Regions from separate parts of the Roseiarcus sp. genome, predicted to be linked through region 2. Evidence: predicted binding sites of a transcription regulator. Region 2 holds the regulator's gene; the other holds the start of a gene.
What was found. The regulator LexA, encoded in region 2, represses DNA repair genes until DNA is damaged. The targets are predictions, from matches to a motif close to TGTTCNNNNTGTGTTCNG.
Positions count from the first base shown of each region.

Region 1: the regulator LexA is predicted to act here: its motif matches at 1,364-1,381, upstream of ACLP25_RS05825 (ImuA family protein).

Region 1 is NZ_JBKQOT010000164.1:2,664-6,068, reverse strand. Features, by position in the region: gene ACLP25_RS05835 (SDR family oxidoreductase) at 1-208, opposite strand, end outside; gene ACLP25_RS05830 (helix-turn-helix transcriptional regulator) at 300-1,136, shown strand; gene ACLP25_RS05825 (ImuA family protein) at 1,402-2,367, shown strand; gene ACLP25_RS05820 (Y-family DNA polymerase) at 2,291-3,405, shown strand, end outside.
Region 2 is NZ_JBKQOT010000474.1:5,784-9,188, reverse strand. Features, by position in the region: gene ACLP25_RS16185 (DNA-3-methyladenine glycosylase I) at 486-1,196, shown strand; gene lexA (transcriptional repressor LexA) at 1,396-2,100, shown strand; gene ACLP25_RS16175 (segregation and condensation protein A) at 2,484-3,290, shown strand; gene scpB (SMC-Scp complex subunit ScpB) at 3,334-3,405, shown strand, end outside.

The DNA.
Region 1 (3,405 bases), on a different contig from region 2:
GGATGACGCCGTCGGCCTGAGTCGCGCCGCGCTTGAGGCTTTCGAGATCCTCGAGCGAGCCGCGATGGACCTCGGCGCCCGCGGCGGCGATTTTTTCGGCGTTGGCGTCCGAGCGGGCGAGGCCGAGGACCGAATGGCCGGCGCCGATCAGCTCCGCAACGACGGCCGAGCCGATGAAGCCGCTCGCGCCAGTGACGAATATACGCATGAAGCCGTCTCCAGGGTTGGACGGCCTCATGATGCGCTGCTATTCTATCCCGGTAAATGTGTGATCTTATAGAGGTATAATGACTAACAGGATGAGCGCGGCGGCCGTCGACGCCAATCCGCTCGGCGCCTATCTGAGGGACCGTCGGGAAAAGCTCGATCCCGCCGCGCTTGGCTTCGCCCTCACGCGGCGCCGCACGCCGGGCCTCAGGCGCGAGGAGGTGGCGCAGCGCGCGGGCGTGAGCGCGACTTGGTACACTTGGCTCGAGCAAGGCCGGGGCGGCGCGCCTTCGGCCGACGCGCTCGACCGGCTTTCCGGCGCGCTGATGCTGACCGAGGTCGAGCGCGAGCATCTTTTTTTGATCGCGCTCGGCCGCCCGCCCGAAGTGCGTTACCAGGCGGTCGAAGGGGTCACGCCGCGGCTGCAGCGGGTGCTCGACGCGCTGCCCTTGAGTCCGGCCCTCATCAAGACGGCGATGTGGGACATCGTCGCCTGGAACCGCGCCGCGGAGGCGGTGCTGACCGACTATGGCGCGCTCGAGGCCCATCAGCGCAACGTCCTGCGCATGATGTTCTGCGAGCCCAGGGTGCGCGAGCGGCAGTTCGACTGGGAGAGCGTCGCCCGCTTCGTGGTCGCGGCGTTCCGGGCCGACGCGGCGCGCGCCGGCGCCGTCGAGGCGGTGAAGGCGCTGGTGGACGAGCTTTCCCGCGCAAGCCCCGACTTCGAGCGGCTGTGGCGCGACAACGACGTCCAGAGCCACGGCGGAGGGGCGAAAACGATGCGCGACCCGCTGGGCGGCACGCTCTCGATGGACTATTCCGCCTTCGCCGTCGACGGCCGGCCGGACCTGGCCATGGTGATCTATAACCCGGCGACCCCGGAGGACGCCGAGCGGATGAGAGCGCTGATCGCGGCTCGGGAGGGTTGAGGGCCTGCTGGGCGGCGCCGCAGGCCTGCTTGTAGGACGGGCTCGCTGAGCCCGCCGATGCGGTCGGCGACCTAGAGCATACACGCATCGCGTAGCGCGGCGGCCACGTCGGCTCGCCGTCGTCAAGCGCCGTTCCGGTGCTCCTTCGCTTTCGCTGCGGCCCTCCGGGTGACGACGCCTATCCGACGCGGGCTCCCCTTGACTCCTTCCCCATATCGGCTCAAAACAAGAACAAAGTGAGTACGAAAACGGACGTGGAAACCGAATGTCGCCGAGCGGCAGGGCGGAGGCGGCGCGTTTGCGCCGCGTCATCGCCGAAATCGAAGCGAAAGCGGGCTTTTCGCCCGCCGCCGAGGCGCGGCACCCTCGGCGCGCGCCGCTCGCGCGCGCCTTCGATTTCGCGCTCGGCGGCGGCCTTTCCGAGGACGGCCTGCATGAGATCGCCCCGGCCGCGCCTGCCGACGGGCCGACGGCGATGGCTTTCGCGCTCGCGCTCGCGGCGCGCTTTCTCGACCGCCGGCCGGCCTCGGCGCTGCTGATCGGCGAAAGCTTTGCGAGCCTCGAGGCGGGCGCGCTCTATGGGCCGGGCCTCGTCGCCCACGGGCTGCCGCTCCACCGCCTCGTGTTCGTCTCCGCTCCCGACGCCGCCTCCGCCTTCTGGGCGATGGAGGAGGCGCTGAAATGCGGCGCCCCCGCTGCGGTGGTGGCCGAGATCTGGAACCTAAAGAGCTACGGACTGATGGCCTCCCGCCGCCTCCTGATGGCCGCGCGAAAGGGCGGGACGCCGGCGCTTCTCGTGCTGGCGAGCGCCTACGGCCAGGCGGAAAAACTTTCCACCGCCGCCGTGACGCGCTTCGAGATCGCCGCCGCGCCGAGCACGAAAAGCCCGGCGGCGGCGGGACGCGACCTGCCAGGGCCGTTCGCCTGCACGGCGCGGCTCGTGAAGGCGCGCGCGACGGGGGAGGCGATTGGAGACGCGGTCGATAGCCCGTCGACAGACGGGCGTTCTTCCGAACGCCCCATAGCCCGTCGACAGACGGGCGTCCTTCCGGACGCCCTATTGGACCGCGTCGGCCGCGATCAGCGATCGCGGCGCCAGACGCATGACCCAGCCCGGGCGGTGCGGCTCGAATGGCGGTACGAGGAGAGGACTTTTGACGACCCGGCGATTTCTCTCGCTCTGGCTGCCTCGTCTGGCGACCGACCGCGCGCGGCGTCTGAGCGCCGTTGATCGGACCCTGCCGCTTGCGGCGGTCGCCAGGATCAGCAAGGCCGAGCGCCTTGTCTGTGTCGACGCCGCCGCGGCGCGGCTCGGCCTGACCGTCGGCCTGTCGCTTGCGGATGCGCGCGCGCGTCATCCCGCCCTCGTCGTCGTCGAGGCGAATCCGATGGAGGAACGGCGGCTCCTCGAGCGGATTTGCGACTGGGGCTCGCGCTACACGCCGCTCGCGGCGCTCGATCGTCCCGACGGTTTGATGCTCGACATTTCCGGCGTCGCGCATCTCTTTGGGGGCGAGGCGGGGCTCGTCGAGGACGCCCAAGCGCGCCTCGCCGCGCAGGGGATCACCGTGCTCGCCGGCGTCGCGGACAACCCGCGCGCGGCTTTTGCGCTCGCCCGCTTCTCGGGGCAGAAGATCGCGCCGGAAGCCTTAAGCGAAAAAGCCTTCGCCAAACTCTTCCACGACCTGCCGCTCGCAGCCCTTGGCCTCGACGAGAAAACCGTCGCCGACATGGCGCGGGCCGGCCTGAGGCGCATCGGCGACGTCGCGTTGCGTCCGCGCGCGCCGATCACGGCGCGGTTCGGGGCGCTGCCGGTCGCGCGTCTCGATGAGCTCAAAGGCCTTCAGCGCGTCTCGATCGCGCCGCGCTTCGCCCCACCGGATTTTCTCGCCGAGCGGCGGTTCGCCTCGCCCATCCAGACGGTCGAGGCGATCGAGGTCTCCTTGCAGAAGCTCGCCGACGACCTCGTCGTGCTGCTCGAGCGGCAGGCGAAGGGAGCGCGGCGGGTCGAGCTTTCCCTCTATCGCGTCGACGGCGCCGTGCGCCGCATTGCGGTCGGCGCCTCGCGGCCGCTCAACGAAGCCCGGGCGATCGTGCGGCTCTTCGCCGAAAAGCTCGCGAGCCCTCACGAGGACGCGATCGACGCCGGCTTCGGCGTCGACCTCATGCGCCTTGCGTGTCTGACCGCCGAGCCGCTCGCGCCGTCTCAAAGCCAGATCGAGCGCGCGCACGAGGCCGAACGCGCCCGTGCGCTCGCCGACCTCATCGA
Region 2 (3,405 bases):
AGTCCGTGGTAGGGTCTGAATTGAGCCGCCGCCGTTCGCGTGTGTTCGGACAAGCACGGGGACGAGACGGTCGCCTTTTTCGGGTCGAACCCTTGGGCGGTCGCTACGCCTTCAGAATCCGTTGGAGCGGCCGTTACGGGGGCAACCGTCTGAAAACGTTCAAAACGGCAATGGGCAACGCTTGCAGAAAGTTGGCATGGATTAGGGTTCGGCGCCCTGTCGGCTTGGGAGGCTCAGCCTTTGCGCTTGGGTCCCCGACCCGGCTGGCGAAAGGCAACGCCCACGCCTGCCACGCCAGAGAGCTTTGGGCTGTCCCTTGTAAAATCGTGACCCGATTCGGCGCCCAAGCCCTGAGAAAACACGGCGCCTGCCAGAACCGCGCGGCCGGGGCGAGCCTGCGGCGAGACGAGACAGAAGCGGCCGACGCGCCGCCATTTGACGTCGGGCCGCTGGACGCCGAAAACGGGCCCAGTCCGAGGAAAGCCATGACTCCTTTTTCCGTCATTCGCGCCCGCGCTGAGGCGCGCAAGGGCGGCCCCGAGAAGCTCGCTGCGCTGTTGCCGCCGAAGCCCGATCGCGAGTCGCTTAAGAAACTCCCGGATGACCGCGCGCTCGCGGAGATGACGAAACGCGTTTTCTCGGCCGGCTTCGCCTGGAGCGTGATCGAGGCGAAGTGGCCGGGCTTCGAGGAGGCCTTCCTCGGTTTCGCGCCGTCGCGGCTCGCCTTCGAGCCGGACGACTTTTGGGACGCCCTCGCGAAGGACGCGCGCATCGTCCGTAACGCGGCAAAAATCCAGTCCGTGCGCAGGAACGCCGCCTTCGTCCTGGCCGTTGCGAAGGAGCACGGAAGCTTCGGCCGGTTCCTCGCCGGTTGGCCGTCGTCGGACGAGATCGGCCTCTTGGACCTGCTCGCCCAACGCGGCGACCGGCTCGGCGGCATGAGTGGGCAGATGTTCCTGCGTTTCATCGGCTGGGATGGATTCGCGACGTCGAAAGACGTCGTCGCCTGCTTGCGCGACGCCGGCCTCGACGTCGCGGAGGAGCCCAAGTCGAAGGGCGACCTCAGGCGGATCCAGGCGCAATTCAACGCCTGGGCCGAAGAAACCGCCCTGCCTTACGTCCACCTCTCCCGGATCTGCGCCTATTCGATCGGCGAAAACCATGGCGGCGAGCAACTGACCGAGATGCCGGATTGACGGCGCAAATTCTGTCCCCCGCGACGCCGAAGGCTGGAGCTCTCCGAGCCGCGCTCGCCGTCGCCCAGAATTTCAGAATTTGCTTGCGGAACACAGCGTGAACGGCTAGCGTCTGTTCGTGATTTGTTTACGGCGCGTGGTGATTCTGGTCGCGGTTCATCCGGTCCTTCCAACCACGCAGGGTTGTTCGGAGTCTTTCATGCTAACCAAGAAGCAGAGCGAGTTGTTGCGTTTCATCCACGAGCGCCTTCAGGAGGACGGCGTCCCGCCCTCCTTCGACGAGATGAAGGACGCGCTCGACCTGCGCTCGAAGTCCGGCATTCATCGCCTGATCATGGCGCTCGAAGAGCGGGGATTCATCCGCCGCCTCGCCAATCGCGCCCGCGCGATCGAGGTGCTGCGCCTGCCGGAATCGGCGACGGTCGCCGCGCCGCGGCCGCAAAAATTCTCTCCAAGCGTCATCAACGGCGACCTTGGTCGTCTCCGTACGCCGCAGCAGGCGTCCGGCCCTGATGAACGCGCACCCGTCATGATCCCGCTGATGGGCCGGATCGCGGCCGGCACGCCGATCTCCGCCATTCAGACGCGCATGGACACGATCGCCATGCCACCGGACTTCCTCGGGTCCGGGGACCATTTCGCCCTCGAGGTCCGGGGCGACTCGATGATCGAGGCCGGCATTTTCGAAAGCGACATGGTGATCATCCGGAAGCAGGACTCGGCCGAGACGGGGGACATCGTCGTGGCGCTGATCGACGACGAGGAGGCGACGTTGAAGCGATTGCGCAAGCGCGGCGCCTCGATCGCGCTCGAAGCGGCGAACCCGGCCTACGAGACCCGGATTTTCGGACCCGACCGCGTCCGCGTCCAGGGCAAGATGGTGAGTCTGTTCAGGCGCTACTGAGGGACGAGAAAAGTCTGCCCCGCCCCGCAAGGGCCCGGACGATGCGACGGAATCCGGGGCCCCGCGGAGCGTTCGGTCGGCCGGCAGCGCCGTTCGACAATTTTGACGATACGCCCTTTGGCTTTCATGACAATGCTTCATGTCCCGATCGCGCAATTCGTCTTTAATTTACCTAAACGCGCATAGTTAAAAGAGGACGGAACCAGGAACAGAGGCGAGTTAAGACTCACCTGCGGCGGCCAAAACGTAGCGTTGTGTTAACTCAATTTCGTTAAGAGGGGCGAGGAGGACGCGAAACCATTCGCCTGTTGACGCCGTTGCGGGCGGACTTGCCGCCCCTTCGAGCCTGCCCCAGACAGGAATCTGTCATACGGAGGTGATTCGTGCCTGCAGAGGCGCCGTTTCGCAGCGATTTCGAGTTGGACTGCGCGACTGGCGAACCCGCGTTCACGGTCGATCTCGACGGGTTCGAGGGTCCGCTCGACCTGCTGCTGGGGCTCGCCCGGCGCCAGAAGGTCGATCTCGCCCGGATTTCGGTCTTGGCGCTCGCCGAACAATACCTCCTGTTCGTCGAGGCCGCGCGCAAGCAGAGGCTCGAGCTCGCCGCCGACTATCTCGTCATGGCGGCATGGCTGGCGTACCTGAAGTCGCGCCTTCTCCTGCCGGCCCCCCCGCAGGCCGCCGAGCCCGACGCCGCGGACCTCGCCGAGGCGCTCGCTGTGCGACTCCGCAAGCTCGAAGCGATCCGAAAGGCGGCTGGGCTCCTGTTCAACCGCACCCGCCTGGGACGCGACGTGTTCGGCCGCGGCGCCCCGGAGGCCGTCGAGGTCGCGCGACGTTCGCACTGGGAGACCAACCTCTACGATCTGCTTGCGGCTTACGCGCGCCAGGCTCAAAAGCACGCCCGCGCCCGGGTCCGCTTCAAGGCGCGGGAAGTCTGGTCGCTTGCCGAAGCGCGCGAGGCCTTGGCTCGCCTCATCGGCATGAGCTTCGAGTGGACCGCCTTCGACGACTGGCTGCTTGCGGCCTGCCTCGATCCGGGCATGCGCCGCAGCGCCCGCGCGTCCTCATTCTCGGCGTCGCTCGAGCTCGTGCGCGAGGGCAAGATCGAGATCCGGCAGGAGAAGACCTTCGCTCCGATCTGGATTCGCCCTGCCGCCACGCCCCCGGCGGAGGAGCAGGCCGCATGACGGCGGCTCCCGAAAAGACCAGGAAAGGCGCCCCATGGCCCGGATGAGAACCGCCGGCAACGTCGCCCAGCTTTTCGACGCGATCGCGCCGCGCGCAACGCCGGAGGACATCCGC